3 regions of the Pseudomonas sp. S2_A10 genome follow, and region 2 is predicted to be linked to each of the others. Evidence: predicted binding sites of a transcription regulator. Region 2 holds the regulator's gene; each other region holds the start of a gene.
The links. The regulator sigma-54, encoded in region 2, starts transcription at its own class of promoters, with help from an activator protein. The targets are predictions, from matches to a motif close to ANTGGCATNNANNTTGCTNT.

Region 1: a site for sigma-54 is predicted at 2,377-2,396, ahead of AB4N41_RS17635 (CmpA/NrtA family ABC transporter substrate-binding protein). Genes of this name have one in related genera too.
Region 3: a site for sigma-54 is predicted at 2,552-2,571, ahead of AB4N41_RS04560 (pilin). Genes of this name have one in related genera too.

Annotation. Positions count from the first base shown of each region.
Region 1 covers NZ_CP162773.1:3,902,211-3,906,350, forward strand. The annotation lists gene AB4N41_RS17625 (nitrate/nitrite transporter) at 1-31, opposite strand, end outside; gene AB4N41_RS17630 (ANTAR domain-containing response regulator) at 463-1,038, opposite strand; gene AB4N41_RS17635 (CmpA/NrtA family ABC transporter substrate-binding protein) at 1,054-2,265, opposite strand; gene AB4N41_RS17640 (quinone-dependent dihydroorotate dehydrogenase) at 2,484-3,503, shown strand; gene rmf (ribosome modulation factor) at 3,804-4,019, opposite strand.
Region 2 covers NZ_CP162773.1:2,912,187-2,916,326, forward strand. The annotation lists gene rapZ (RNase adapter RapZ) at 1-499, opposite strand, end outside; gene ptsN (PTS IIA-like nitrogen regulatory protein PtsN) at 502-966, opposite strand; gene hpf (ribosome hibernation-promoting factor, HPF/YfiA family) at 978-1,286, opposite strand; gene AB4N41_RS13075 (RNA polymerase factor sigma-54) at 1,360-2,850, opposite strand; gene lptB (LPS export ABC transporter ATP-binding protein) at 3,017-3,742, opposite strand; gene lptA (lipopolysaccharide transport periplasmic protein LptA) at 3,742-4,140, opposite strand, start outside.
Region 3 covers NZ_CP162773.1:997,448-1,001,587, forward strand. The annotation lists gene AB4N41_RS04545 (DUF748 domain-containing protein) at 1-873, shown strand, start outside; gene AB4N41_RS04550 (DUF2845 domain-containing protein) at 870-1,169, shown strand; gene AB4N41_RS04555 (BON domain-containing protein) at 1,434-1,787, opposite strand; gene AB4N41_RS04560 (pilin) at 2,083-2,505, opposite strand; gene pilB (type IV-A pilus assembly ATPase PilB) at 2,732-4,140, shown strand, end outside.

The sequences.
Region 1 (4,140 bases), 990 kb from region 2:
TATGGCCGGATTTCCAGAAGCTTGAATTCATCGCGCACCTCGGCTGAAAAGAGTCTCGAAAGGAGTCATGCACAGCAGGTGGAGCGCCTCACGGCCGCACCACCGGCCCCGTTCTGTGGGGCCAAAACGCAAAAACGCCGCTACCTGATTCGCCGAGGGGCGAACGGGGTGAGCGACGTCTTTGTCGTAGGTGGGGCAACCGCCGTTGGTTACCTGTGCGGTTTACTTAGCGAGATTTGTGCCAACAGCTGAAAAGCAAAAGCCCCTCACCCTAGCCCTCTCCCAGAGGGAGAGGGAACCGAGCGGGGGATGGCCGAATCATTTGCCGATCTGAACGATTTCGAGTGAATCCATAATCGACTCGGTCGTTCAGGTCGGCGGACAGCGCCAGACAACGCGGTCGGTCCCCTCTCCCTCCGGGAGAGGGCTAGGGTGAGGGGCTCTTGATTTGCAGCGAAAACTTCAGCCCAGCAACTCGCTCATGGCAATGATCTGCTCCGCCACCTGAATCAGCTTCTGCTGGCGGCTCATCGCCTGGCGGCGCATCAGCGTATAGGCCTCTTCCTCGTTGCAGTCCTTCATCTTCATCAGCAAACCCTTGGCCAGTTCAATGCGCTTGCGCTCGGCCAGTTGCTGGTCACGGGCCTGCAATTGCGCGCGCAAGGCCTGGTCACTCTCGAAGCGCGCCATCGCCACGTCGAGAATCGGCTGCAACCGTTGTGCGTGAATGCCTTCGACGATGTAGGCACTGACCCCGGACTTGATCGCCTGACGCATCACCCCCGGGTCGTGTTCATCGGTAAACATCACGATCGGCCGGGGCTGGTCGCGGCTGACCAGTACCACTTGCTCCATGACATCGCGGCTCGGTGACTCGGTATCGATCAGGATCACGTCCGGGCGCACCGTTTCGACGCGCGCCGGCAGGTCGATGGTCAGGCCGGACTCGTCGATTACCTCGAAGCCGGCCTCGGTCAGCGCCGCTTTCAGGCGTCCGACTTTTTTCGCGGTGTCGTTGATCAGCAGAATGCGCAACATGTTCGCGGTCTCCTGTCAGCGCTGGGCGAGAAGGGGGGCGGTGTCGCTCAGGGAATGCAGCTTGAAACTGCGCGCATAGCCCGCCGGGTCGCTGCCGTCCCAGACCTTGCCGTCGAGCAACTGGCTGCTGCGCAGGTCTGCGTACGAAGTCGCAACGCCGACCGCGCTCGCTGCCTCGCGGTACAGATCCAGACGCTGAACCTGACGGGCGACGGCCAGATAATCCGGATCCTCGCGCAACAGACCCCAGCGACGGAACTGGGTCATGAACCACATGCCGTCGGAAAGGTACGGCAGATTGACCTCGCCACCGCCGTGAAAACGCAGCGCATGCGGGTCCTGCCAGCGATTGCCGAGGCCATCGGCGTAATCCCCCATGAAACGCGGCTCGATGCACGGGGCGGGGGTGTCGAGGTATTCGGTGGCGCTGAGCAATTGCGCGGTACTGCGGCGGTTTTCCGGGCTTTCTTCGATGAAGCGGCTGGCCTCAAGAATGGCCATGACCAGCGCCCGCGCGGTGTTGGGGTATTGCTCGACAAATTCGCGGGTGCAGCCGAGGACTTTTTCCGGGTGGTCGGGCCAGATGCTCTGGCTGGTCGCCAGGGTGAAACCGAGATTCTGCTGGACGGCGCTGGCCGCCCACGGTTCGCCGACGCAAAAGCCGTCGATGCGCCCGGCTTGCAGGTGCGCAACCATTTGCGGCGGCGGCACCACCACGCTGTCGACGTCCTGCAACGGATGAATGCCCTGGCTCGCCAGCCAGTAATAAAGCCACATCGCATGGGTGCCGGTGGGGAAGGTCTGGGCGAAGGTCAGTTTTGCGCGGCTTTGGTGCACATGCTGATCGAGCGCTTCAGGACTGTTCACGCCAGCCTGTTGCAAACCATGGGACAGGTTCAGGCTCTGGCCATTCTGGTTCAGGCCCATCAGCACTGCCATGTCGGTCGGGGCGACGCCGCCGATGCCCAGGTGCACCGCATAAATCAGCCCGTACAGGCTGTGCGCGGCATCCAGTTCGCCGCTGACCAGTTTGTCGCGCAGGTTGGCCCATGAGGCCTGACGTTTGAGGTTCAGCGTCAGGCCGTAGGGCTGGGCGAAGCCCTGGGTGGCGGCGACCACCACCGAGGCGCAGTCGCTCAGCGCCATGAAGCCGAGATTGATCGCGCTCTTCTCCGGCGCATCGCTGCCATTGACCCAGGCCAAAGGCCCCAAGGACGTTTCGTTCATACGCTACCTCAAAAAAAACGTCGTCCCGGATTCTGCGCAGGCAAAACCCGGGGACGACGCCATTGTCCTGGCCTGCGCGCCGTCATTGGTCGGCAGACTGATGAGCGGGGTGGTGCAAGGCATATGCCAGTCGCCTGATTCGCGCAGGCGCCTCGCGCCGGGGGACGATGCCCGGCTATAATCGCCGCCTCTTTTCGCCGCCCGAGTCATCGCCGCCCATGTACACCCTGGCCCGTCAGCTGTTGTTCAAACTTTCCCCGGAAACCTCCCACGATCTGTCGCTGGATCTGATCGGCGCGGGTGGACGTTTGGGTCTCAACGGCTTGCTGTGCAAGGCGCCGGCGAAAATGCCGGTGACCGTCATGGGGCTGGAGTTCCCGAACCCGGTGGGGCTGGCGGCAGGTCTGGACAAGAACGGCGCGGCCATCGACGGCTTTGCGCAACTGGGTTTCGGCTTTGTCGAAATCGGCACCGTGACCCCGCGTCCGCAGCCGGGTAACCCGAAACCACGGATCTTCCGCCTGCCGGAAGCCGAGGCGATCATCAACCGCATGGGCTTCAACAACCTTGGCGTGGATAACCTGCTGGCGCGGGTCGCTGCGGCGAAATACACAGGCGTGCTGGGCATCAACATCGGCAAGAACTTCGATACCCCGGTCGAGCGCGCGGTGGATGATTACCTGATCTGCCTGGACAAGGTCTACGCCCACGCCAGTTACATCACGGTCAACGTCAGCTCGCCGAATACCCCGGGCCTGCGCAGCCTGCAGTTCGGCGACTCGCTCAAACAATTGCTCGCGGACCTGGCCACGCGCCGCGCCGAACTGGCCCTGCGTCACGGCAAGCATGTGCCGCTGGCGATCAAGATCGCGCCGGACATGACCGACGAAGAAACTGCGCAGGTTGCCCAGGCGTTGATCGAAACCGGCATGGATGCGGTGATCGCCACCAATACGACTTTGAGCCGTGTCGGCGTCGAAGGCATGGAGCATGGCGACGAGGCGGGCGGTCTGTCGGGTGCGCCGGTGCGTGAAAAGAGCACCCATACCGTGAAAGTGCTGGCGGGCGAATTGGCCGGGCGTTTGCCGATCATTGCTGCGGGCGGGATTACCGAAGGCAAGCACGCGGCGGAGAAGATCACGGCCGGTGCAAGCCTGGTGCAGATCTATTCGGGCTTCATCTACAAAGGCCCGGCGCTGATTCGTGAATCGGTAGACGCCATCGCCGCGTTGCGCTGAGGATTGCCGAGGACTTGTCGGAGCCTTTGTGGCGAGGGGATTTATCCCCGCTGGGCTGCTCAGCAGCCCCAAAGCCTTGCACATTGATACGCCAGGTAAATTGAAATTCGGACTTCGCGACTGCTGCGCAGCCGAGCGGGGATAAATCCCCTCGCCACGTGGATCCCGGTTAACCCTTTTTGCAGGCATAAAAAAGGGCTCCTCGAAGGAGCCCCTGGGCCGTAGCCCGCCGTCCGGGAAGGACGTGCGTGGTTAATTCAATGCAAATTCAGATTGTCGTGTCGGAATAAATGCCCTGTGTCAGCCGACGGCGTGAAGTTCGTTGAGTCTGTGGATTCCCGCAGTGCCGGTCATACCGTCCCAGTTGTCGCCGCGTCCTTCTCGCCAGCCGTTGATCCAGGCTTGACGTACCGACGGTAGAGTAAATGGGCAAAGCTCACGGGATTTGCCACCAACGCCATATTGATATCCGCGCAAAAATGCTCTTTCCAACGGATCACGCTTAAGTCTTCTCATAGGGTGTTTCCCTCACTTGTTGACTGTAGTGTCGCGTTGACCTCAATTGAGGTCTGGCAGAAAAAACCTGCCATCGTGCGGCTCGCTGCCGGCGTGGCGAGCCAAGGTGTTGACGCCGTTG
Region 2 (4,140 bases):
ACGCCGTACCGGGCTCCGGTTGATTCAACAGGCGCAACTTGATGGTGTCGCGCAGTTGATACAGATTCAGACTGGTGGTGTTGATCTTCAGGTCGGCCAGATCGGCGATCGGACCGAGCAGGGCGGTTTCGTCGTGAATCGCCTCGGCCAGTGAGCGATTGGCGTTGCTCAGCGGGTGACGACGACGGGTCTCGGAAAAACGCTTGAGCAGGGTTTCTTCATCGGCGTCCAGGTACAGCACATCGCACTTGATATGCTTGGCACGCACGTCTTCGAGCAACTCAGGGAAACGTGACAGATGGCTGGGCAGGTTGCGCGCATCGATCGACACGGCGACCAGCGGCTGCGCCAGTTCTGTGTGAATCAGCGCTCGCTCGGCCAGTTCCGGCAGCAAACCGGCCGGCAGATTGTCGATGCAGTAGTAGCCGTTGTCCTCAAGGACATTCAGGGCGGTACTTTTACCCGAGCCCGAACGGCCACTGACAATGATCAAACGCATGATTAGTGCCCGTTCTGCTCGTCCAGTACAACCTGGTACAAGGCTTCATTGCTCGGAGCGCTGCGCAATTTGTCGCGCACTTCCTTGCGGTCGAGCATGCTGGCGATCTGGCGCAACAACTCCAGATGCGCGTCGGTTGCGGCTTCCGGGACCAGCAGTACGAACAACAGGTCCACCGGAGCGCCGTCGATGGCGTCGAAATCGATCGGGGCTTCGAGGTGCAGCAGGGCGCTCACTGGCCCCGCGCAGCCCTTGAGGCGGCAGTGGGGAATGGCGATGCCGTTGCCAAAACCGGTGGAGCCGAGTTTTTCACGGGCGATCAGCGCCTCGAAGACATCCTGCATCGCCAGATCCGGCACTTCGCGGTGGATCAGGTTGGCAATCTGTTCGAGGGCTTTTTTCTTGCTGCCGCCCGGCGCGTTCACTTGGGAACGGCCGGGGGTCAGGATGGTTTCAAGTCGGATCATGGATAGGGGTGTTAACGACCGGTCGCGCCCTGGAGGAGGCTCTGGGTCTTTTCCTTATGCTTTTTGAGTTGGCGATCCAGCTTGTCGGTAAGTGAGTCGATCGCAGCGTACATGTCGGTATCTTCTGCGTTTGCGACCACTTCACTGCCGGGAATATGCAAGGTGGCTTCGATCTTCTGTTTCAGCTTTTCGACGCACATCGTGACCTGCACGTTGGTGATCTTGTCGAAATGTCGCTCCAGTCGCTGGAGTTTTTCCTCGATGTAGGAACGCAGAGGTTGGGTCACTTCCAGTTGGTGTCCACTGATGTTGACTTGCATACAGCTTCTCCTTCGTTGCCAGTGCATAAAGCGGCAGGCCGAAAAGCCTGCCACTGGAACGCTGTAACGTGGCTTACATCAACCGCTTGCGTTCGCTCGAAGGCGCGATTCCGAGGGATTCGCGGTACTTGGCGACGGTGCGGCGAGCCACCTGAATGCCTTGTGCCTCCAGTAAACCAGCGATCTTGCTGTCACTCAACGGCTTTTTCTGATTTTCCGCAGCGACCAGTTTCTTGATGATCGCGCGGATCGCCGTGGACGAGCATTCGCCGCCTTCGGAGGTGCTGACGTGGCTGGAGAAAAAGTATTTCAGCTCATAAATACCGCGCGGGGTATGCATGAATTTTTGTGTGGTCACCCGGGAAATCGTCGATTCGTGCATGCCGACCGCTTCGGCGATGTCATGCAATACCAACGGCTTCATTGCTTCGTCGCCGTATTCGAGGAAGCCGCGCTGATGTTCGACGATCTGCGTGGCCACTTTCATCAGGGTTTCGTTGCGGCTCTGCAGGCTCTTGATGAACCAGCGCGCTTCCTGCAACTGGTTGCGCATGAAAGTGTTGTCGGCGCTGGTGTCGGCGCGCTTCACAAAACCGGCGTACTGGGCGTTGACGCGCAGGCGAGGCACCGATTCCTGGTTCAGCTCGACCAGCCAGCGCTCGTTGTCCTTGCGCACGATCACGTCGGGAATCACGTATTCGGCTTCGGTCGACTCGATCTGTGAGCCGGGACGCGGATTGAGGCTCTGCACCAGTTCGATGACCTGGCGCAGCTCGTCTTCCTTGAGCTTCATGCGCCGCATCAACTGGCTGTAATCGCGGCTGCCGAGCAGGTCGATGTAATCGGCGACAAGCCGCTTGGCCTCGGTCAGCCACGGCGTCTTCGCGGGCAGCTGGCGCAATTGCAGCAGCAGGCATTCGCTGAGGTTGCGGGCGCCGATACCAGCGGGCTCGAATTGCTGGATGCGATGCAGGACGGCTTCGATTTCGTCGAGCTCGATGTCCAGTTCCGGATCGAACGCTTCAAGAATTTCTTCGAGTGTTTCGTCCAGATAGCCCTGATTGTTGATGCAGTCGATCAGGGTGACAGCGATCAGGCGATCGGTGTCGGACATCGGCGCCAGGTTCAGTTGCCAGAGCAGATGGCTTTGCAGGCTCTCGCCGGCGGACGTGCGGGTGGTGAAATCCCACTCATCGTCATCGCTGCTGGGCAGGCTGCTGGCGCTGGTCTGGTAAACGTCTTCCCAGACGGTATCCACTGGCAGTTCATTGGGGATGCGCTCGTTCCAATCGCCATCCTCGAGGTTATCCACCGTCGGGGCGGTTTCCTGGTAGGAGGGTTCCTGGATTTCGGCGGGCTTCTGTTCGGCGTTGTCGGCCAGCGGATCGGCGTTGTCGAAGTCGTCGCCTTCTTCCTGGCGCTCGAGCATCGGATTGGATTCCAGAGCCTCCTGGATCTCCTGTTGCAGGTCCAGGGTCGACAATTGGAGCAGGCGGATGGCCTGTTGCAGCTGCGGTGTCATCGTCAGCTGCTGGCCCATTCTCAAGACTAGCGATGGTTTCATGGCAGGGGCTTAACACCTTATTCGCCGGCGCTTTGCGCCATCCACTACAGGGCGCCGAAGCGCCAAACTTAAGCAAATTATATGCCTGAAACTGAAGTGTTTGCCTAGAGCGCTGTAACAATTAAAGCGGATAAATGCGCCTTGAATCGATACAGCGCTGTCGCGCTTACAGGCGGAACTCGTGACCCAGATACACTTCCTTGACCAGATCGTTGGCCAGGATGGTCTCGGCATCGCCTTCAGCGATCAGTTGACCGTCGTTGACGATGTAAGCGGTTTCGCAAATGTCCAGCGTCTCACGCACGTTGTGGTCGGTGATCAGCACACCGATGCCCTTGGCCTTGAGGTGATGGATGATCTGCTTGATGTCGCCGACCGAGATCGGGTCAACGCCGGCGAACGGTTCGTCGAGCAGTATGAATTTCGGTGCCGTCGCCAGGGCGCGAGCGATTTCCACCCGGCGGCGTTCACCACCGGACAGGCTCATGCCGAGGTTGTCGCGGATGTGGCTGATGTGGAATTCCTGCAGCAGGCTTTCCAGCTCCTTGCGACGACCGGCCTTGTCCAGCTCCGGGCGGGTCTCGAGGATCGCCATGATGTTGTCGGCGACCGACAGTTTACGGAAGATCGACGCTTCTTGCGGCAGATAGCCGATACCGGCCTTGGCGCGGCCGTGCATCGGCTGGTGGCTGACGTCCAGATCATCGATCAGCACACGGCCCTGATCAGCCTGCACCAAGCCGACGATCATGTAGAAGCACGTCGTCTTGCCGGCGCCGTTCGGGCCGAGCAAGCCGACGATCTGCCCGCTGTCGATCGACAGGCTGACGTCACGCACGACCTGGCGGCTTTTATAGGCCTTGGCCAGGTGCTGAGCTTTCAGAGTTGCCATTACTGGGATTTCTCTTCGGTTTTCTTCTTCGGCTGGATCACCATGTCGATGCGCGGACGCGATTCGGTGACCTTGCTGCCTGTGGCGCGACCGGCGCTGGCCAGCTTCTTCACGGTGTCGTAGACGATTTTTTCGCCCTGGGTGACGTTGTTATCCTTGTCGATAACCTTGGCCTTGTCGATCAGCACCACCCGGTTCTGCTGGGCGTGGTATTGAATCGTCACGCCGTAGCCCTTGACCGGGTTGGCGTCGCCCTGGGTCTGCAACTGCTCGAAGTAAGCCAGGTTGCCTACCGAGGTCACCACGTCGATGTCGCCATTGGGCGCGCGCGTCATGGTCACGGTGTTGCCTTTAACGATCATCGAGCCCTGGGTAATGATCACGTCACCTTTATAGGT
Region 3 (4,140 bases), 1.9 Mb from region 2:
GATCTGCACTACCTGATCACCAAAGGCCAGCTGAAAGCCGAGAACAAAGTCGTCGTCGAGCAGCTGCAACTGGGCGAGAAGGTCGACAGCCCTGATGCAGTGAGTCTGCCGCTGAAACTGGCGATCGCCCTGCTCAAGGACGTCGACGGCAAGATCTCCATCGAATTGCCGGTGACCGGCGACCTGAATAATCCACAGTTCAGCGTGATGCCGATCGTCTGGCAAACCCTGCGCAATTTGATCGTCAAAGCGGCCGCCGCACCGTTCAAAATGATCGGCGGGCTGGTCAGTGGCGGCGGCTCCGAAGACCTCGGCACGGTGTCCTTCGCGCCGGGCTCCAGCGATCTGAGCAAAGACGCCGAAGCGGCGCTGGTGAAACTGTCGCAGGCACTCAAGGAACGTCCGGCGCTGCGCCTGGAAATCGAAGGCACTGCTGCGAAGAGCAGCGATGGGCCACTGCTGGCCGAGCAACGTCTGGAACGCGAATATCAGTACAACTACTACAAGATGCTCCAGCGCCGTGGCGACAAAGTTCCGGCCCAGGCCTCGCTGCTGCAAGTGCCCGAAAGCGAGAAAGGCGCGTTGCTCGAAGGCATCTACCGCACCCGCCTGAAAACCCAGCCACCGGCAGAATGGAAAGATCTGGGCAAGGAAGAACGCACGGCGAATATGCGCCAGGGCGTGATCGCATTCTGGAGTGGCAGCGAGGTGCTGTTGCGCCAGTTGGGCCAGGACCGCGCCAGCACCATCAAGGATTACCTGGTCGACAAGGGCAAGCTCGAGGATGACCGCGTGTATTTCATCGACGCCAACCTCGGCGAGGCCGAAAGCGATGGCCGCGTGGTCACGCAAATGCACCTGGATGCCGAATGACCGTGCGTAACTGGTTGATGGCGCTCGCTCTCACGTGCGCCGCCGGCCATGCGTCGGCTTCGGATACATTGCGCTGCGGCAGCCAATTGATCAGCCTCGGCGACCGCGCCAGCGAAGTGCTGCAAAAATGCGGCGAGCCGGTCAGCCGCGATGTGCTCGGCTACAAGCGCAGTACCAATCGCCGCGAAGAGTTTCAGGTCGAGGAATGGACCTACGGGCCGAACAACGGCATGTACCAGTACCTGCGCTTTGAAGGTAATCGCTTGAGGCAGATCAACAGCAAACGCGGTAACTAAGCCGAACGAAATTCACCCTGTGGGAGCGAGCCTGCTCGCGAATACGGTCTGTCTACTGACGAACTTGTCGGCTGACACTACGCATTCGCGAGCAGGCTCGCTCCCACATTGGTATTGCCCAAAATAGAACAGGCCCCGGCACAAGTGCCGGGGCCTGTAATGGTCACATCCGTGTGACCGTTCGCATGAACTCTAAAGTTGCGGCAGACGTATTGCTCGGCCCGTCTGTCGCGTCTTCTCCCGGTTCAGGCGAGAAGTCTTGCCTTACTCGGCTTTCAGGCCGTCAGCGGAGACCGCTTTAACGCCTTTGATTTTCTTGGCGATGCCTACGGCGACTTCTTTCTGCGACTCGGTTACCGCAGTGGTCGACGACAGGGAAACTACACCCTTGTTGGTTTCGACTTTGATATCAGTGCCTGGAATGCCTTTTTCGGTGACCAGATCAGCTTTGACCTTGGTGGTGATCCAGGTATCGGAAGTCTCTTCTTTAGCCTTGGTCATTTCACCAGCAGCCAGAACCATTGGCGACTGGGTAGCCTGAGCGGACTGGGCGAAAGCGCCACCAGCCATGGTCAGGGTCAGAGCGGTAGCAGCGGCAGTGATAGCGAACTTCTTCATACGAGTAACTCCTGTTTTTACTGGAAGTCTGCTGTAACGCTTGTCAGCAGGGTTACCGGATATATTGCGAACGCTGTGCCAACTTTTTTTGCCATATAAATTCTTTTAAAAACAATGAGTTATGAAAAATGCCAATTTTCATTTTCATGCAAAATGCATGACTCGCTCAATCTTCGCATGCAAGTTGCGGTTTTTTGGAAAGTTCATAAGCTGCTGAAATTATTGGAGCTTTTGTTAAGTGGTCAGGGTATGAAAATGCCCCGCGATGCGGGGCATTCTGGGTGCAACAAATGGATCAAGTCCCACTGGCAGCGCAGCCTTTTGGCGAGTAGTCAGGAGCGACCGTAGTGCCACAACTCCAGCCGCCGGCCGCCGTACGAGTCAGCGTGATGGTTTTGCCCAATACAGGCGCTGGCGCGTTGGCCAACGTACATACAATCGTTCCAGCTCCGTCTGCAGCGGTACCTGAGGCAGTCAGAGCGCAATTGGAGGTAGTGGTGACGTTATCGCCTTTCACCGCCGCCAAGCTTGGATTTGTCCCCTGATTGATCAGGTCTTCAAACGGCACCTTCATCGCGCTGATCTCCGCCAGCCCCGCCGTCACCTTCGACCGCGCCTGATACTTCGAATACTGCGGCAGGGCGATAGTCGCCAGAATGCCGATGATCGCCACAACGATCAGCAGCTCGATCAATGTAAAGCCTTGTTGTTTTTTCATAGACACGCTCCATGCATGAGTCGAAATCTCATGATCTGAACAAGGCCCAGCACAGCCCATGCCAACGCCCATTTGCCCCCGTCTGCTGGGCGCGCTCATTCCCCAACGCCGTTTCCTACAACCGGCAATCGCACTATCTGACACTTTTTGTCACCTGCACCGGCCGTGTTTGGCGCTGTCACTTGACTAGGCTATAAGTCATGAACGGCAAGCGTGCGGAATCCCCATGAATGACATCGCTCTGAGCGGTCTGGCCAAGCAATTGGTCCAGGCCGAACTGCTCACGGAAACAAGCGCCCGGCAATCCTGGGCGCAGGCCCAGCGCAATCGCGTGTCGCTGGTCAATTACCTGGTGCACAACAAACTGGTCAACAGCCGGCAAATTGCCGAGATCGCCTCGGAACATTTCGGCATGGCCCTGCTCGATCTGCATTGCCTCGACAAAGAGACTCAGCCCAAGGGTCTGGTCAGTGAGAAACTGGTTCGCCAGCACTGCGCCCTGCCCCTCTGGCGGCGCGGCAACAAACTGTTCGTGGGCCTTTCCGACCCAAGCAATCAGCAGGCGATCAGCGACATCCAGTTCAGCACCGGCCTGAGCACCGAAGCGATTCTGGTGGAGGACGACAAGCTCAGCGACGCCATCGACAAGTTCTTCGACAGCCATGCCTCGGGCCTGGAGGAAATGGCCGATGTCGATCTCGACGGCCTCGACGTCGAGTCCATTGATGACAACAAACAGGACGTGATCGGCGGCCTCGATGCCGACGACGCCCCGGTCGTACGTTTTGTGCACAAGATGCTGCTCGATGCGATCAAAAGCGGCTCTTCCGACCTGCATTTCGAACCCTACGAAAAAAACTATCGGGTGCGCATGCGCACCGACGGCATGCTGCGCGAGGTGGCCAAGCCGCCGATCCAGTTGGCCGGGCGCATTGCCGCGCGCTTGAAGGTAATGGCCAGTCTGGATATCTCGGAACGGCGCAAACCTCAGGACGGCCGCATCAAAATGCGCCTGTCGAAAAGCAAATCCATCGATTTCCGCGTCAACACCCTGCCGACTCTGTGGGGCGAAAAAGTAGTGATCCGGATTCTCGACCCGTCCAGTGCACAAATGGGCATCGACGCACTGGGTTACGAAGCCGAACAAAAAGCCTTGTACCTCGCCGCGCTGAAACAGCCGCAAGGGATGATTCTGGTCACCGGCCCCACCGGCTCCGGTAAAACCGTGTCGCTGTACACCGGGCTGAACATCCTCAACACCGTCGACATCAATATTTCCACCGCCGAAGACCCGGTGGAAATCAACATGGAAGGCATCAATCAGGTCAACGTCAATCCCCGCCAAGGGCTGGACTTTGCCCAAGCGCTGCGCTCGTTTCTGCGTCAGGACCCGGACGTGATCATGGTCGGCGAGATCCGCGATCTGGAAACCGCCGAGATCGCAATCAAGGCTGCGCAGACCGGACACCTGGTGCTATCTACCCTGCACACCAACAGCGCGGCGGAAACCCTGACACGCCTGCACAACATGGGCATTCCCGGTTTCAACATTGCCACCTCGGTCAGCCTGATCATCGCCCAGCGGCTGGCGCGCAAATTGTGCGCGCACTGCAAGCGGCCGCTGGAAATCCCGCA